3 regions of the Halomonas kalidii genome follow, and region 2 is predicted to be linked to each of the others. Evidence: predicted binding sites of a transcription regulator. Region 2 holds the regulator's gene; each other region holds the start of a gene.
What was found. Region 2 encodes PhoB, which activates phosphate uptake and scavenging genes when phosphate is short. Its sites were predicted from a motif close to TGTCATANNNNTGTCANA; they were not measured.
Positions count from the first base shown of each region.

Region 1: phbB (acetoacetyl-CoA reductase) is a predicted target of PhoB. The motif match lies at 3,508-3,525, and genes of this name have one in related genera.
Region 3: QLQ85_RS18220 (DUF6482 family protein) is a predicted target of PhoB. The motif match lies at 2,252-2,269, and genes of this name have one in related genera.

Region 1 covers NZ_JASCQN010000036.1:10,203-16,291, forward strand. The annotation lists gene QLQ85_RS10345 (hypothetical protein) at 1-182, opposite strand, end outside; gene QLQ85_RS10350 (MalY/PatB family protein) at 254-1,432, shown strand; gene QLQ85_RS10355 (tetratricopeptide repeat protein) at 1,457-2,392, opposite strand; gene QLQ85_RS10360 (DUF3750 domain-containing protein) at 2,473-3,243, shown strand; tRNA gene QLQ85_RS10365 (tRNA-Met) at 3,333-3,409, opposite strand; gene phbB (acetoacetyl-CoA reductase) at 3,602-4,348, shown strand; gene QLQ85_RS10375 (DUF349 domain-containing protein) at 4,462-6,089, opposite strand, start outside.
Region 2 covers NZ_JASCQN010000054.1:197,206-203,294, reverse strand. The annotation lists gene preA (NAD-dependent dihydropyrimidine dehydrogenase subunit PreA) at 1-304, shown strand, start outside; gene QLQ85_RS21460 (TetR/AcrR family transcriptional regulator) at 488-1,060, opposite strand; gene phoR (phosphate regulon sensor histidine kinase PhoR) at 1,261-2,598, opposite strand; gene phoB (phosphate regulon transcriptional regulator PhoB) at 2,600-3,289, opposite strand; gene ubiA (4-hydroxybenzoate octaprenyltransferase) at 3,377-4,273, opposite strand; gene QLQ85_RS21440 (chorismate--pyruvate lyase family protein) at 4,311-4,877, opposite strand; gene QLQ85_RS21435 (FAD-dependent oxidoreductase) at 4,987-6,089, shown strand, end outside.
Region 3 covers NZ_JASCQN010000051.1:344,710-350,798, reverse strand. The annotation lists gene QLQ85_RS18235 (K+/H+ antiporter subunit F) at 1-95, shown strand, start outside; gene QLQ85_RS18230 (Na+/H+ antiporter subunit G) at 118-510, shown strand; gene hemH (ferrochelatase) at 538-1,632, opposite strand; gene QLQ85_RS18220 (DUF6482 family protein) at 1,844-2,146, opposite strand; gene QLQ85_RS18215 (hypothetical protein) at 2,295-2,588, opposite strand; gene dnaB (replicative DNA helicase) at 2,656-4,044, opposite strand; gene QLQ85_RS18205 (carbohydrate porin) at 4,218-5,711, opposite strand; gene rplI (50S ribosomal protein L9) at 6,048-6,089, opposite strand, start outside.

The sequences.
Region 1 (6,089 bases), on a different contig from region 2:
CTCCAGGCGACCAGGGTGGCACCGCTCGGGGTGGCCTCGGGGTCGCCGAGCTTGGCCACCCTGGCGGTCTCGGCGAGGATCAGCGCCAGGCGGTCGGTCTCGGCCTGGCCCAAACGTAGCCACTGGCCGACCAGCGCCGGCAATCCGCGGCGTACCTTGGCATAGAAGCCGCTTTGCGGCATGGTCTCGTTCATCTGATGGTTGTCCCGATTTGGCTGTCCTGACTGGGGCGTTGCGACTGGAGAGAGTACGCATGGAGTATGATTTTGCCACGCCTGTGGAGCGTCGCCACCCGCAGGGCGGCGACTGGCCGTCGCAGAAGTGGCATCACTACGGCGACGAGGTGCTGCCGCTGTGGGTCGCCGACATGGATTTCGCCTCGCCCCCGGAGGTGGTCGAGGCGCTGCGTGCCCGGGTCGACCATGGCGTCTACGGCTACGGCCTGGTGCCCGACTCGCTGCGCCACACCCTGTGTGCCTGGAGCGCCAGGCACTACGGCTGGACGATCGAGCCGGAGTGGCAGCTGTGGCTGCCCGGCGTGGTACCCGCCCTGCACCTGGCGAGCCTGGCGCTGACCGAGCCGGGCGACGGCGTGCTGACGGTGACCCCCATCTATCCGCCCTTTCTCAAGGTGGCCGAGCGCACCGGCCGGCTGCCCCAGCGGGCGGCGATGCGTGCGCCCGCCTCGCCGGGCGAGCCCTGGTGCCTCGATCTCGAGGCGCTGGAAGCCGCCATCACCCCCGAGACACGCCTGCTGCTCTGGTGCCAGCCTCACAACCCCACCGGGCGGGTCTGGACGCGGGAGGAGCTGGCCGGGCTCGCCGCGCTGGTCGCGCGCCACGACCTGCTGGTGGTTTCCGACGAACTGCACTGCGATCTGCTGCTCGACGAGGGGGCTCGCCACCGTCCGCTGGCGGCGGCCTTCCCGGAACTTGCCTCGCGCATCCTGACGCTGTGGGCGCCGTCGAAGACCTTCAACCTGGCGGGGCTCACCACCGCCTGTGCGGTGATTCCCGATGCCGGCCTGCGGCGGCGCTTTGCCGCCATGGTGCGCGGCCTGCAGCCGGACGGCAACGTCCTGGGGCTGGTGGCCGCCGAGGCGGCCTATGCCCGGGGCGACCCCTGGCGGCGGGCGCTGCTCGAGGTGCTGCGCGGCCATCGCCGGACCCTGGTGGAGCGGGTGGCGCAGTGGCCCGGCGTGGCCATGAGCCCGCCGGAATCGACCTACCTGGCCTGGCTCGACCTGCGCCGGGCGCACGGCCTGGCAGGGCATGACGGCTCGCCCAAGCAGGCGCTGCTGGAGCGGGCCGGGGTGGCGCTCTCGGAGGGGGCGGACTTCGGCTGGCCTGGCTTCGTGCGGCTCAACTTCGGTACCACCGCCTCCCAGCTGGACACGGCACTGGAGCGCCTCGACCGGGTGCTGAGGGACTGACCCCAGGACGTGCCCCGCGGTTGTTCAGTAGAGCTGTGCGAAGAGCTTGCGGCGATAGGTGACTGTCAGTGGGTGATCGGCGCCCAGGGCGTCGAAGACCCGCAGCAGGGTCTTGCGCGCGGCGTCGTCGCCGTAGGCGCGGTCGGTCTTCATCAGCGTCAGCAGTGACTCCAGGCCGACCTCGTAGTCGCCATCGGCGACCTGGCGCAGGGCGCGCTGGAAGCGTGCCTCGCTGTCGTCGCGGCCCTCGAGCGCCGCCAGCTCCGTCGCCGAGGGAGCCTCTTCGCCGAACTCGATGCTGGCACGCACCCCGCGGGCCGGGGCGGCGTCCCGCTCCTCCGGCGGCAGGTTGTCGAGCAGCGCCTTGGCATCCTCGGCCTTGCCCTCGGCCACCAGGGCGCGGGCGAGTTCCACCTGATAGGGGTAGTGCTGGGGGGCCTCCTGCACCAGTTGTTCGTAGAGCGCGCGGGCGGTGGCGGCGTCGCCGGCGGCGAGCGCCTCGGCGGCCTGTTCCTCGGGGCTCGGCGGCGCATCCTCCGGGGCCGGAAAGTAGCGGGCGAGCCATTCGCGGATCTGCTTCTCGGGCAGGGCGCCCTGGAAGTGGTCGACCAGGCCGCCCTGGCTGATCAGCTTGACGTCCGGCACCGAGCGCACGCCGAGTTGGGCGGCGATCTCCTGGTTCTCGTCGATGTTCAGCTTGGCGAGGATGAAGGTGCCCTGGTACTCACGGGCCAGCTTCTCGAGCACCGGCATCAGGTTCTTGCAGGGCTCGCACCAGGGTGCCCAGCAGTCGAGCAGCACCGGCACCTGCATGGAGAGCTCAAGCAGCTGCTGGATGTTCTCGCGGTCGACGTCGATGATCACCTCGGCATCCGGAAGGCCCGGTGCCGGAGCAGGGGTGTCGCCGGGGGCGGAGACGTCGGCGAGCGGCTCGCCGGTGCGGGGATCGACGATGGACATGGTCAGTGGCCTTGGGTCAGAGTGAATTTACTTCGGAGATGCGGGTGACGGGCCGGGACTTCAAGGGGAGCATGCCATCGATGGGACGAATCCTGTGCCTGGTGGCCGGCCTGGGGCTGGCATTGGCGCTGCTGCTGGCTGGCCCCCTGTGGATGCTGGGCACCGAGCGGAGCGATGGTGGCGGCCACTGGGCCTCGGCGAGCAGGGAGCCGGCAGGGCTGGCCCCGACGGCGCTGGAGGCTCCCGAGGCGGTGGTGCAAGTCTATGCGGCGCGCGCCTGGGGCTGGCGCGGCGCCTTCGGCGTGCACACCTGGATCGCCACGCGGGTGGCCGGCGCCGAAGCCTATCGCATGCATCACGTGATGAGCTGGCGTCGCCCGACGCTGGTCTCGCAGTCGACGGCCACGCCGGATCGTGCCTGGTACGGCAATGCCCCGGCGCTGCTGGCCGATTATCGCGGCGAGGCGGCCGCGGCGATGATCGCCGATATCGAGGCGGCCGTGGCGGCCTATCCGGCGCCGTCGAGCTATCGTGCTTGGCCTGGCCCCAACAGCAACACCTTCACCGCCTGGGTGGCCCGCGAGGTACCGGGGCTCGAGGTGGTGCTGCCGGTGACCGCGGTGGGCAAGGACTACCTGTTCGATGGTGTGCTGGCCGCGGCGCCGGGCGGGCGTGGCGCGACGGCCTCGCTGTGGGGGATGCTGGGATTGACCCTGGGACGTGACGAGGGGCTCGAGCTCAACCTGCTGGGACTGTCGCTGGGTATCGACGTGCGGCGCCCCGCGCTCAAGCTGCCGGGGGTCGGCCGGCTGGGCATGGCGCCGGTCATCAAGGGGGCGGAGGGGGGATGATAAGAGCCGAGCCCGACGAGCTACCGGAAGGTCTACCGTAGGCATGAAAAAGGCCAGAACCGGTTGGTTCTGGCCTTTCTCTTCGAAGATGGTAGCGGGGACCGGATTTGAACCGATGACCTTCGGGTTATGAGCCCGACGAGCTACCAGACTGCTCCACCCCGCATCAACGTGAGGCGCATTCTACGCTTTTTATGATGAGGGTCAAGAGGCGATTTCAAACGCTCGTCCGTGGCGCTTCTCGTGGTCCATACTGCCGGTGATTGTCATGAAGATGACAATCGGGAGAACAATACTGGCCTTGGGCCGTTCCCGGCCATGGTCAAGTCAAGCGTCATGAATATCAGGGAGGTAGTCAATGACCAACCAAGCACCCGTCGCCTGGGTCACCGGTGGTACCGGTGGTATCGGGACTGCGATCTGTCGTTCGCTGGCTGCCGAAGGCTTCACGGTGGTCGCCGGATATCACAACCCGGACAAGGCCAGAGCCTGGCTCGAGACCCAGAAGGCCGACGGCTACGAGAATATCGCGCTGTCCGGCATCGACCTCACCGATTACGATTCCTGCATGGCAGGGGTAAAGGAGATTCGCGAAACCCATGGACCCGTCAGTGTGCTGGTCAATTGTGCCGGCATCACCCGGGACGGCACCCTGAAGAAGATGACCGCCGAGCAGTGGCACGAGGTCATCGACACCAACCTCAACAGTGTCTTCAACACTTGCCGGAGCGTGATCGAGGACATGCTGGAGGTGGGCTACGGCCGCATCGTCAACATCTCCTCGATCAATGGCCGGAAGGGGCAGTTCGGCCAGGTCAACTACGCCGCCGCCAAGGCGGGCATGCACGGCCTGACCATGTCGCTGGCGCAGGAGACCGCCACCAAGGGGATCACCGTGAACACGGTGTCACCCGGTTACATCGCCACCGACATGATCATGAAGATCCCCGAGAAGGTGCGTGAAGCGATCCGCGAGACCATCCCGGTCAAGCGTTACGGGACTCCCGAGGAGATCGGTCGCCTGGTCGCCTTCCTCGCCGACCGGGAAGCCGGCTTCATCACCGGTGCCAACATCGACATCAACGGTGGCCAGTTCATGGGCTGATCGCCCGATCGCCGAGCCCGCCCCCGGCGATCCCGGCGGCGGGCAGCGTGGACTAGCAGAAAGCGCGAGGCCGCCGCCTCGCGCTTTCGCGTTCATGGCCTCGGCCGGGAGGCTCAGGGCGGGGGCAGGCGGGCCAGGTTCTCCAGCATGTGGTCGAATTCACCGACCTCCCGGGCCCAGAGGGCCGGTGGAACCGGTCCGGTGGCCAGCAGTTCGCGCAGCACGCCGTGGAGTTCCTCTGCCCGGGACGGTTCCCGCCCCAGGTTCTCGTTGAGGCGCTCGACCTGGATCGCCAGGCGCAGCGGGTCGTCGCGGTGGCTGACCCGGCCGACCGCGAGCAGCGAGAGATGCACCCGAAGGCGGGCGAGTTGCTCCTCGATTTCCGCCGGATCGCCGGGGTGGCGGCGTGCGGCATTGCGCCGGGCGTGGGCCAGGCGCATGTCCTCGGGCAGGGTCACCTCCGCCGGCGGCTCGACGTCGTGGCATCCCGACCCGGCCAGGCCGGCGGCATCGGCCTCCAGGTGGCGCGCCAGCAGCGGCTGGACGTCACGCCAGCGGTTCACCTCCTCGACCACCGCCAGGCGAGCCAGGCGCTCTCGGCGCGCCCGGATGATGCCCGACCAGCGCCGGCGCATGCCTTCGGTGCGGCGGCCGGAGGGCAGGGGCTCCAGGGCGGCTGCTTCCTGGATGGCACGCTCCAGCGCCTGGGCGTCACGGCTGTCGGCCGGGTGCCAGGCGTCGAGGCGGTCGATCAGTGCCTGCATCGCGTCCAGGCGCTCCCGGGCGTGTTGGGCGCGGTCGTCCCGTTCGGCCTCGCGGCTGGCGAAGATGCCGTCACACAGGCCGCGGAACTCTCGCCACAGCGCCTGCTCCTCGCCACGTGGGGCACGGCCCAACTCTCGCCATCGCCGCTGCAGCGCCTTGGCCTGCTCGGCACGGCGAGTGGCGGGCTGATCGCCCTCGAGCAGGGCCCGGGCCTGTGCGATCAGTTGACGCTTGGCCTCGGCGACCTCTTCGGCCCGGCGATCGATCAGTGCCTGCAACTCGTGACGGATGCGGGCGAAGCGGCGTCCGATGGCCTCGGCGTGGTCACGCGGGACGGGGGAGCTGAGGCGCCACTGCTCCCGCGCCTTGTCACGGATCTCGCGCAGCGCGTCCGGGTCGGCCTCGCTGGCGGGTTGGGCGAGCAGCGATTCGAGCTGCTCGCAGAGGGCCTCGCGGGCTGCCAGGTTGCGGGCCCGCTCGGCGTCCAGGCGCTTGCGCCAGGGGGCCAGGCGCTCATGGATGCGGTCCGAGGCGGCGCGAAAGCTGGCGGCTTGCTGGCGGTTGGCGGCGGCGTCACCCAGAGACTTCCACTCCTTGACCAGTTGACGGTGGCGGCGGTCGAGTTCGGCGTCGGCCAGCGAGGCGTCCTCGGCCAGGGCATCGATGGCCTGGCACAGCTGGTCGCGCTTGGGACCGGCGACGAAGCCCCGCCAGTCACGCAGCTCGGCCAGCCGGGCGGCGAGCCGCTTGAGGGTCGCCAGTTGGGGCCGAATGCGTGCCTCGGGCAGGTGGTCGGCCTGTTGGCGCAGGCGCTGATGGAGACGACTGGCACCCTTGAAGGCGCCGCTCTCGAGCAGGCGCTCGAGCTGGGCCAGGTCATCGGCGAAGCGGGCCAGGCGGCTCTCCAGGTCGTCATCGGTGGCCTCGGCGGCGAGCCGCTGGCGAGCCCGCTGCAGCAGCGGGGCGGGGGCCAGGT
Region 2 (6,089 bases):
CACCGACTGGAAGCACCTCGACATGAACTTCCGGACCATCGCCCACATCGACCAGGAGTCGTGCATCCAGTGCGGGCGCTGCTACATCGCCTGCGAGGACACCTCGCACCAGTCGATCGCCAAGCGGGTCGACCCCGGCGGTGCACGGCGCTACGAGGTGATCGAGGAGGAGTGCGTGGGCTGCAACCTGTGCCAGATCACCTGCCCGGTGCAGGACTGCATCACCATGCTGCCCCAGGAAACCGGCAAGCCCTACCTGAGCTGGGATCAGGACCCGCGCAATCCCTTCCGCCGGGCCGGCTGACGACACCGGAGCTCGTCGCCCAGCAGCCTGTCGGACTTGACCGATCGTCGCGAGAAATACGGATTTCGAGTCAAGTTTATCGATCTGATGAGGCGAATAGCGAGCTATTTAACGAATCAGATCGAGTGAAATTGGCCGAAAGCCCGGGTTTCGCAGTAGATCAGCGTTAAGTCCGACAGGCTGCTAGGGGGTCAGGCCGATACCGCGCAGTATCACCGAGATCACCGACTGGACCGCCTTCTCGAACTGCATGTCATCGAGGGGGCGGTCGTCGTTGAGCAGGGCGATCTGGTGATCGAAGTCGGCGTAGTGCTGGGTCGAGGCCCAGATCATGTAGAGCAGGTGGGAGGGCTCCACCGGCAGGATCGCGCCCGCCTCGATCCACTCGCGGATCTTGGCTTCCTTGAGCTTGGCCCACTCGTAGAGGTTGTCGCGCAGGTGCTCCTGCAGGATCGGGGCACCCTGCATCACCTCTGCCGCCCACACCTTGGAGCCGTGGGCGCGGTTGCGGGAGTGCATCATCTTGGCGCGGATATAGGTCGAGAGCACGATGCGTGGGTCGTCGTAGAGTTCGAAGCACAGCGCATCCTGCTTCCAGACCTCCAGCAGCTCCAGCAGCACCTCGCGGTAGAGCACTTCCTTGGTGGCGAAGTAGTAGTGCACGTTGGACTTGGGAAGTTCGGCGAGTCTGGCGATGTCGCCCATCGAGGCGCCGGCGTAGCCTCTCTCGGCGAAGACGCGCTCGGCGGCAAGCAAGATTTTCCCCCGATTGTGGCGCCGTATTTCATCCTGTTTTCTTGCCATCTGGGGGTACCTTGCCGCCAGCCCGTGTGTCGCTGGCGTTCCGCTCCGATCGCCTGCCCATGGCACGCCATGGGCCCTTTCGGAAAATCGATAAAAAACAAGCCTATACTCGGATCATACACAAGTAGCCACCACGGCGACAGCGAGGGTGCCTAGGGCGCGGGATCGAGCGAGCCGCGTGGACTGGCCGGGGCGACGGCGGCGGGTGCCGCCAGGCGGGCGGCCGGATAAACGCAGCGGAACAGGGCGCCGTGGCCGGGGCGGGAGTCGATCTCCAGGCGGGCGTCGTGGCGCAACAGCACGTGCTTGACGATGGCCAGGCCCAGGCCGGTGCCGCCGCTGGCGGCGCTGCGCCCCTTGTCGACCCGGTAGAAGCGTTCGGTGAGCCGGGGGAGATGCACCGGGTCGATGCCGTCGCCGTCGTCCTCCACCTCCAGGCAGGCGCCCTGGGGGTGGGGCCTCCAGCGCAGGGTGACCCGGCACCCCTCGGGGGTGTAGCGCACGGCGTTGAAGGCGAGGTTGGAGATGGAGCTGCGGATCTCCTGCTCGCTGCCGATCAGTCGCCGCGTTTCCTCGACCTCCACGGTGATTCGCTGGCGCCCGGCGGAGAGCGCCTCGGCATCGCGGCGTACGCTCTCCAGCAGGGTGTCCATGGCCAGGGGCGCGTGGTCGTCGCCGCCCTGGTCGATCTCCAGCCGCGAGAGCAGCAACAGGTCGTTGACCAGGTTCTGCATGCGCGTGGTCTGCTCCTGCATCCGGGACAGGCCGCGGACCAGGCGCGGAGGGAGGCCCTCGACCAGGTCGTGGTAGGTCTCCAGATAGCCGGTCAGCACGGTCAGGGGCGTTCGCAGCTCATGGGAGACGTTGGCCACGAAATCGCGGCGCATCTCCTCCAGGCGGTGCAGGCGGGTGATGTCGCGGGCCATCAGCAGCCGCTCGTCGTCGCCGTAGAGGGTGATCTGGAACTGCAGGATCAGCCGTTCGTCGATCGGCGAGGGCAGGGTCAACGGCTCGCGGTAATCGCGGGCGTGGAAGTAGTCGACGAAGCGCGGGTCGCGGATCAGGTTGGTGACGTGCTGGCCACGGTCGTGGGCGGCCTCCAGGCCGAGCATCCGTGTGGCGGCACTGTTCCACCACTCCAGATCGCCGTGACGGTCGAGCATCACCACGCTGTCGTGCATCGCCTCGGAGGATTCCTGGATGCGCTTGAGGGTGCTGCGCAGCCGGCTCTGGGTGAGGCGCTGGCCCTTCTGGTAACGGTAGAGGCGGTCGAACAGCTCGCCCCACAGGCCGCTGGCGGCGGGGGGATCGGCATGGGGGTTGTGGGTCAGCCAGGTGCGCAGGGCGTGCAGTTGGCGCAGGTGGTGGAGCAGGCAGAGGGCCAGGCCGGCGGCGAGTCCGAGGCCGGGGGCCGAGAACGTCCAGCCTGCCAGGGCGCCGATGCCGGCGAGCAGGCCCAGGCGCCAGAGTTCACGGCTCCAGGGGCGCACGTCAACCCTTGGCGGAGAAACGGTAGCCGGTGCCGCGCACGGTCTGGATCAGATGCTGGTGGGCGTCGCCCAGTGCCTTGCGCAGGCGGCGGATATGCACGTCCACGGTACGCTCCTCGACATAGACATTGCCGCCCCACACCTGGTCGAGCAGCTGACTGCGAGTGTAGGCGCGCTCCTGATGGGTCATGAAGAACTGCAGCAGGCGGTACTCGGTGGGCCCCATCTCCAGGGCGCGGCCGGCGGAACTGACCCGGTGGCTGACCGGGTCGAGCAGCAGTCCGTCGACCTCCACCGGATCCTCCACGCCCCGCGGCGTGGAGCGACGCAGCACGGCCTTGAGGCGCGCCACCAGCTCCCGCGGCGAGAAGGGCTTGGTGATGTAGTCGTCGGCGCCGGCTTCGAGGCCCTGGATCTTGTTGTCCTCCTCGCCCTTGGCGGTGAGCATGATGATCGGCAACTCGGCGGTGGCCTCCTCGCGCTTGAGGCGCCTGGCGAGCTCGATGCCGCTGGTGCCGGGCATCATCCAGTCGAGCAGCAGCAGGTCGGGCTGGTGGTCGACGACCATGGCGTGGGCGGCCTGGGCGTTGTCGGCCTCGAGCACGCGATAGTCGGCCATCTCCAGTGCCACCGCGATCATCTCGCGGATCGGTGCTTCATCATCGACGATCAGAACGGTCTTGGCGGTCATCCCGGGGCCTCGTGGTCAATGACGGGTCGATGACGATGACAGCATGTCCTTGTGACAATAACGTGACAGTGCCGTGCCGCGCCAGGCTCAGCCGCCCTCCAGCGCCGGCCAGAGGCTGAGCGCGATACCGGCGAACACCACCAGGCCCGACCAGTGGTTGTTGAGGAAGGCCTGGAAGCAGCGCTCGCGATCCCGGTGACGGATCAGGAACTGCTGATGGATGAAGGTCGCCGCCATGGCCGCCAGCCCCACCCAGAAGAAGCCGCCCAGCGCCAGGCGTGAGCCGGCCCAGCCCAGCAACACCAGCGTCAGCCCCTGCAGCAGGCCGATCATCAGCCGGTCGGCGTGGCCGAACAGCACGGCGGTGGACTTGATGCCGATCTTCAGGTCGTCGTCGCGGTCGACCATGGCGTATTCGGTGTCGTAGGCCACGGTCCAGGCCACGTTGGCGAGGAACAGCAGCCAGGCCTCGGCCGGGACCCGTCCCAGCACCGCGCCGAAGGCCATGGGGATCGCCCAGGAGAAGGCGGCGCCCAGGAACAGCTGCGGCAGGTGGGTGTAGCGCTTCATGAAGGGGTAGATGAAGGCCAGCACCACGCCCACCAGAGAGAGCATCACGGTGAACGGGTTGGTGAACCAGACCAGCACGAAGGCGGCGATCACCAGGAGCAGGAACAGCGCCTGGGCCTCGCCCTCGCTGATACGCCCGGTGGCCAGGGGGCGGTGCCTGGTGCGCTTGACGTGGCCGTCGAAGTGGCGGTCGGCATAGTCGTTGACCACACAGCCGGCGGCACGCATCAGGTAGACCCCGGCGACGAAGATCAGCAGCACGTCGCGGCCGGGCACGCCCTCGGCGGCGAACCACAGGGCCCAGAGGGTGGGCCACATCAGCAGCCAGGTGCCGATCGGGCGGTCGAGGCGCGTCAGGTGCAGGAAGTCGGGCACTCGGGCCAGGCCCTTGGGGCGCATCAGGGATCGGTCCATCTCGTCCTCGTGATATCCGGTTTGGCTGCCACGGAGCCTAGCGCGAAGGCAGCCCCAGGTCATCTGCCATGCGCTCGAGAAAGAACTCCTGCACCAGGACCGCGAAGCGGCCGTGGCGGAACACCGAGCGTCGCCCCCAGGGGCCGCTGGCCGCATGGAAGGGCGGCGGTGCGGCGGTGATCTCGATGGGGCTGCGCTCCAGGCCCGGCTGGCGGAACAGCCAGCTGCCCAGCGAACGCTCGCCGAGCCGCTCGAGGCGTTGGCCACGCAACCGGGCCAACGGTGCCACCGAGCGGGCCACCACCCAGGGGTGCCCGTCGAGGCAGAGCGCGACCTCGCGGCACCAGGCAAGGCGGGGGTAGGGAAGGCCCAGTACCCGGGCCTCGTCGTGCCGGGGGCGAATCAGCCGCTGGTCGAGCAGCCGGACCCGGAAGCGCCGCTCGCCGCCGGCGGCGATCAAGCGCGCGGTGAGGGAGTCGCGTGAGGCGACCCACCGCCACCAGTCGGGGCTCATCGCCGGACGGGCCGCCGCCAGGGGCCGCCAGCCGGGAGGGGGGCGGGTCTCGGGCGTCTGGTCGTCGTGCACCGGGTCGCTCCGCGTCACGTTGTCTATCCAGGTCGGCCGGGGGGCGCATAGTGTAACATGTCGTTCCGACACGCTTCCCTGTGGCAGCCCGGCGCAAGCGTCCGGCGGCAATCGTGCAAGGAATTCCATGAGCGCACCCCTCACCATCATCGGCTCCGGCATGGCGGGCTTCGGCCTGCTCCGCCAGTTGCGGGCCCTGGACGCCGAGCGCCCCGTCACCCTGATCACCGCCGACGGTGGCGACGACTACTCGAAGCCGCTGCTCTCCACCGGCTTCGCCAAGCATCTGCCCCCGGAGCGCCTGGCGACTCGCTCGGCGCTGGAAGTGGCCGACCGGCTGGGGGCCGTGGTGCGCACCCATACCCGGGTCGATGCCATCGAGCCACGGGCCCGTACCCTGAGCATCGGCGCCGAGACGCTGGCCTGGAGCGAGCTGGTGCTGGCCACCGGGGCGGCCCCGGCACTGCCCTTCGATATTCCCCAGGCGCTGCACGATCGCATCTTCACCATCAACGACCTGGACGACTACCGGGGCTTTCACGCCGCCTTGACGGCACTCGGCCGCCCGGCACGGGTGGCGATCGTCGGTGTCGGCCTGGTGGGCTGCGAGTTCGCCAACGACCTGATCGCCGGCGGCCATCGGGTGAGCCTCGTGGCGCCGGAGCGTGCTCCCTTGCCACGGCTGTTGCCGGAGCCGCTGGGCCGGGCCCTGGGCGAGGCCTTCGCCGGCGCCGGCATGCGCCTTCGCCTGGGACGCACCCTGGCCGCATTCGAGACGCTGGGCAGCGAGGTCGGGCTGGCACTGGACGACGGTAGCCGGCTCGAGGCCGACCTGGTGCTGGTGGCCACCGGCTTGCGGCCGCGTGCCGCCCTGGCCGAGGCCGCAGGCCTCGAGGTCGGTGTCAAGGGGATCCATACCGACCGCCTGCTCGCCACCTCGGCCCGGGGGATCTTTGCGCTGGGCGACGTGGCCTGCGTCGACGGGATCAACGCGATGTTCGTCCTGCCGCTGCAGGCCGGTGCCAAGGCCCTGGCCAGGACCCTTGCCGGGACCCCCACGCCGGTGGCCTATGGGGCCTGGCCGGTGCTGGTCAAGACGCCGTTGCTGCCGGTGGTGGCGCTGCCGCCCACGCGAGCGCCGGCACGCTGGCGCATCGAGGGCCAAGGCGGCGATCTGGCCGCCTTCGCCGAGGCCGAGGACGGACGTTTGATCGGTTTTGCGTTGACAGG
Region 3 (6,089 bases), on a different contig from region 2:
CCTACTTCGAGTCGGCGCTGCTGATCGCCATGCTCGGCTTCATCAGCACCGTGGCGGTCTGCAAATACCTGCTGCGCGGCGACATCATCGAGTAGTCGCGCCGAGGAGGGAGGGAAGATGATCCATTACGTGATTCTCGAGGGCGTGATCGCCTTCTTTCTGGTCGCCGGCGGAGCCTTCGCCTTCATCGGCTCGCTGGGCATGGCCCACCTGCGCGACTTCTACATGCGCCTGCACGGCCCCACCAAGGCCACCACCCTGGGTATCGGCTGCATGCTGATCGCCTCGATGCTCTACTTCTGGGTCACCGAAGGCAAGCCCGACATCCAGGAGATGCTGATCACCCTGTTCCTGTTCATCACCGCCCCGGTCAGCGCCCACCTGCTGGCCAAGACCGGGCTGCACCTGCAGTTGCGCCACGAGGACCACACCGGCGGCCGGCCGCCGGAGCTGCGCGACGAGGAGATCGGCGATCGACCGGTGCCCCACCCCGAACGGGGGCACGGCTGAGGGGCCACCCCCGGCCGCCCCGGGTGCTTACGGCTCGACCCAGCCGGCCAGCTCGTTCCCGATGATCGCCAACAGCGCGGCGATATGGTCGTCGCGGTCGTTGAGACAGGGAATGTAGGTGAACCGCTCACCTCCGGCGGCCAGGAAACTCGCCTTGATCTCCTCGTTGATCTCCTCGAGGGTCTCCACGCAGTCGGCCGAAAAGGCCGGCGAGATCACCGCGATGTGCTTGCGACCCTGGCGGGCCAGCTCGGCCACGTGCTCCACGGTGGCCGGCCCCACCCACTCCTCGGGCCCGAACTTCGACTGGAAGGCGGTGACGATGGCGTCATCGCCCCAGCCCAGGCGCTCCTTGAGCAGCCGAGTGGTCTTCTGGCACTGGCAGTGATAGGGATCACCTTCCATCAGGAAGCGCTTGGGAACACCGTGGTAGGAGGCCACCAGCACCTCCGGAGGCGCCCCGGCCGCGTCATAGGCCTCGCGCACCGAGTTGGCCAGTGCACCGATATAGGCCGGGTGATCGAAGTAGGCCGGCGCGGTACGCAGGGCGGGCTGCCACTTGAGCTTCATCAGGGTGCGGAAGGCCTGGTCGTTGGCCGTGGCGGTGGTCGGCGAGGCGTATTGGGGGTAGAGCGGGAAGAACAGGATCCTCTCGCACCCCTGGGCCTGCATCCGGCGCAGCACGCTGTCGGTGGAGGGATTGCCGTAGCGCATGCAGAAGTCGACCACCACCCGATCGCCATGGGCCTCGTGCAGCCCCTCGGCCACCTTGCGGGTCTGGTCGCGGGTGATGGTCAACAGCGGGCTCTCGTCCCGCTCGTTGTTCCAGATGCCGCGATAGGCCTCACCCGACTTGAAGGGCCGCCGCGAGAGGATGATCAACTGCAGCAGTGGCTGCCATTTCCAGCTCGGATAGTCGACCACGCGCTTGTCGGAGAGAAACTCGCCGAGGTAGCGCCGCATCGACCAGTAGTCGGTGGCATCCGGCGTGCCGAGGTTGGCCAGCAGCACCCCTACCTTCCGCTGCGGCACCGGCGGATGGTCGGCCGGAGCCTGGGCCAGGCGTCCACTGCCGGGCCTGTCCAGTCCGAACCGTTCCTGCTCCAGTTGACGGGTGGTCATGCGCAGTGCTCCTCCTGATCGTTGGCTGACGGGCGTGGCGACAGTCTATCAGGCGGCGCACGAGGAGGGCGGATAAAGTTGTACTATCGACTCGATTTGTACAGCTTGAGGTCAGCTACACGAGCCGGCCCGGCATGCGAGCGCAGCACACTCGCATACCGCCAGTACCTCCGGGAAGCACGATGGGCAGCGACAAGGGGAGGAGCGAGGGTCAGAACACCAGGGGCATGCGCGCGGTGAGGGGATCCCGGTAGTGGGCTTCACGGCCGATCACCTCGTCATGGGGCACATGCTGCACCAGATAGGCACGGTGAATGCCGGCACGGTTGAGCTCCAGATAGACATCCTCGAGGGTGCGGAACAGCACCGGCTTGCCGGCGCGGGTCAACATGTGGCGAGTACCCTCCACGTCTTCCAGCTCCACCTGATAGACATGGCTGCCGGTGTGGCCGATCACGCGGATCTCGAAATTGTCGTGGTGCGCCACGAAGGCCTTGAGGTCATTGAATTCCATGGTTCCCTCCAACTCACTGGCGACGTGTTCAGGCGTCGCATTGCGGATGACGGATACAAATTGGGCACAGCATGGCTGCGCCCGATGACGGTGTCGTGTACCCGACGTTACCGTAATATGACCCTGACCGCCCCGTCAGGTTCCAGACTCATCGGTACTCGGAGGGGTCGATGGCCTTGCCCAGGGAGTTGCGGTCGACCCACTTGCCGGCCTTGGTCTCCTTGTAGCGGAACACCACCCGGTCGCCGACCTGCACCGGCAGTTCGGCGTCCTCGGTCTGGTAGCTGTAGCTCTCGCCGTCCACCGTGAGCTGGTAACGGTAGAGATCGGGCATGCCCAGCCACTCCTTGAAGGGGCCTTCCCGCTCCATTGCCTGGAGCTCGCCGCGGGCTTCGAGTTTCGGGGTACGACGGCGATTGCCGCGTCGGAATCCGCCTGCCATGCTGCCTCCTTCACTGTGGTCGAGGGGTCGGCATTATACGGGGCCGGAGGCCGGACTCAAGGTCCACCTACTCGCCGAAGCCCCCGCCGTAGCTGTCCGGTGCCAGGTCCTCGAAGCGCGTGTACTTGCCGATGAAGGCCATGTGCACGGCCCCGATGGGGCCGTTACGCTGCTTGCCGATGATCAGCTCGGCCAGCCCCTGGTTGTCGGGGTTGTCCGGATTGTAGACCTCGTCACGATAGACGAAGGCGATGATGTCGGCGTCCTGCTCGATGGCGCCCGATTCCCGCAGGTCCGACATCACCGGGCGCTTGTTGGGCCGCTGCTCCAGCGAGCGGTTGAGCTGGGAGAGCGCGATCACCGGACAGCCGAACTCCTTGGCCAACCCCTTGAGAGAGCGCGAGATCTCCGAGATCTCGCCGGTGCGGTTCTCGGAGAAGCCGGGGATCTGCATCAGCTGCAGGTAGTCGATCATGACCAGCGACATGTTGCCATGCTCACGCACCACCCGGCGCAGCCGCGAACGCATCTCGTTGGGCGAGAGTGCCGCAGTGTCGTCGATGAACAGCTGCTTGTCCTTGAGCAGGTTCACCGCCGAGGTGAGCCGTGGCCAGTCCTCGTCCTCGAGCTGGCCGGTACGCACCCGGGTCTGGTCGATGCGCCCGAGTGACGAGAGCATCCGCAGCATCAGCGACTCGGCGGGCATCTCCATGGAGAACACCATCACCGGCTTCTCGCTGGCGATCACGGCATGCTCCACCAGATTCATCGCGAAGGTGGTCTTGCCCATGGAGGGGCGCCCGGCGATGATCACCAGGTCCGAGGGCTGCAGCCCCGAGGTCATCTCGTCCAGATCGCGGAAGCCGGTGGACAGCCCGGTCATCTCGCCCTGCATGTTGAACAGCTCGTCGATACGGTCCACCGCCTTGGCCAGCAGCTCGCTCATGCCGATGGGGCCGCCCGACTTGGGGCGCTCCTCGCTGATCTGGAACACCAGCCGCTCGGCTTCGTCGACCAGCTCGTCGGCGGGCCGGCCCTGGGGGCTGAAGGCACCGTCGGCGATCTGGCTGGCGGCGCGGATCAGCTTGCGCAGGGTCGCGCGCTCGCGAACGATATCGGCATAGGCGCGGATGTTGCTCGCCGAGGGAGTGTTGCGGGCCAGTTCGGCCAGATAGGCCAGCCCACCCACGGTGTCGAGCTGGTCGCGCCCCTCGAGGGCCTCGGAGAGGGTCACCACGTCCATCGGACGTGCCCCCTCGGACAGGCCGATCATGACGTTGAAGATCAGGCGGTGCTCGTAGCGATAGAAGTCGTCCGCCACGAGCCGGTCGGCAATGCTGTCCCAGGCCTGATTGTCGAGCATCAGGCCGCCGAGCACCGACTGTTCGGCCTCCAGCGAGTGCGGGGGCACCTTGAGGGCGGCGGTTTCCTGATCGAGCTCGAGGGTGTCGTTCATGACATGGCAACCTTCAGGGGAACGGGCCGGGACATTCTACCCGAAGGGCCGGCACCACCCTACACTCCCCGAACGGCAAGCACTCACGGAGCGGCAAAAACCCGCGCTCGAGACCGGGCGCGGGCAAGGATCGAAACAGCGGGCATGGCCCGGCAGACGCCGGGCCAGGGGCGTCAGAACCAGACTTCGGTCTGGACGCCGAAGGTCCACTGGCTGCCGGTGAAGCCGTCGCTGCCGAAGGCGTCACCGTCGCTGTAGTCGTTGAGCTCGTCGTCCCAGTCGCTCCAGGAGGCGAAGAGGCGGACCTCCGGGCGCTTCCAGAAACCGCCCACCTCGGGCTTGAAGGTCGGGGCGATGGTGAACTTGGTGTAGTCGCCCTCCACGGCGTTGTTGCCGCCGAAGCCCTGGGGATCGAGGTCCATCCACTGGTAGCTGGCCTCGTACTGCATCTCGAAGTTCTCGGTCAGCTCGTTGGCCAGGCGCACGTTGAGGGTCGCCCAGTCGTACTGGTCGCCCTCGACGAAGCGGTCCTCGCTGGTCTCGGCGAGGATCGCCGGCGCCACGCGCCAGCTCGGCGCGAGGTAGGTGGTGCCGTAGAGGCCGACCCGGGTGGAGGTAGCGTCCTCGGTGAGCGAGCCATTGGAGCCGATGCCCTTGGTCTCGCCGCCCAGGCCCTGGCCATGGATCACCGCGGCCTTGAAGTTGCCCTCGCCGAGGCCGAAGAAGCTGTCGCCATGGTAGGCCACCATGGTGTGGAAACCGCTGTCGGCCGCGGTATCGCCGCTGTCGAGCAGGCGTTCCTCGTTGTCGGCGGCGGACATGCCGCTGACCATCCACTGCCAGTTGCCGAAGTAGTTGTTGGAGGTCAGGATCAGGTTGTCGGTGTCGCCGCTGTCATCCCCCGGCGACTCGCGTGTCACGGGGAAGTCGCTGAAGCTGCGACCATAGAGCGAGAGGTTGGACTTCCAGTTGTCGGCCAGCTGCATGTCGTAGATACCGGCACCGGTACCGGCCAGGAAGATGAAGTCGCTGTCGAGCCAGTGGATGTCGAAGTTGTCGCGGTCGAAGCGCTTGCCGGCCCAGATCGAGGCGTTCTCGAAGACGCCGGTAAAGCTCGGCAGGTCGCTGAACTCGGCATAGACCTGACGCACGTTGAGATTGGAATCGTCGTTCCAGTCGTTGCTGGTGGTGGTACCGTCGGCCAGCATGGTGCGATAGTGCGCCTTGGCGCCATTGTCGTAGGTCTGGCGATAGTTGAGGATGGCCTCGGCGTAGGTATCCGGTTCGTTGCCCAGCCGGCCCACCGCGCCCCCCTGGGAGCCCGCCGGCGTCAGGTAGGGGCCGCCCTCCGCGCTCTTGCCGTCCTCGCCGATCAGCAGGCCGGAGCGGGCGTAGGCGTTGAAGGAGAAGCCCTCCTCGCCACTGGCCTGGCGCTCGACCTTGGCGAGACGCTCCTCGACCTCTTCCGCGGCAAGACGTCCCTCGGCCTGGGCCTCGGCCAGTTCCGCCCGCTGCTCGGCGTCGTCGGCGCGCCGCTCGGCAGCGGCGATCCGCGCCTCCAGCTCGGCCAGGCGCTGCTCGAGGCCGGAGTGAGTGTCGGCGCCGGCGAGGCCGGTCATGGCGAAACTGGCCACGGCGACGGCGGCAACGAGGGGAGATCTGAGCATGGCAGTCTTCATCGGAGCGAGTCCTTTTATGGTTGTTTTCGCAGGGAAAGTGGCGGAAGGCCCGATCTGTATCGTTTAAGTCAGCCGACAGACCGAGGGCCCCGCCACCCTCTCGATCGACCCGTCGCCTCGCGACCGAGGACAGGCCATGGCGAGAACTTAATCGTTTAAGCCCACTGTTGCAAAAAGAAAACCGTAATATTACTACCAATGTCTAAGCGCTCGGCGCACGGCCGGGCTCTCCCCCTCCCCGAGGCCGGCCTCCCGCCAACGGAAAAGGGGCGCGAGGAAGATTCCCTCGCGCCCCTTCGGGTGCCTCCGGTGCCAGGACGGGCTTTACTCGGCCACGACCACCACGCGCACGGTGGCGTCGACTTC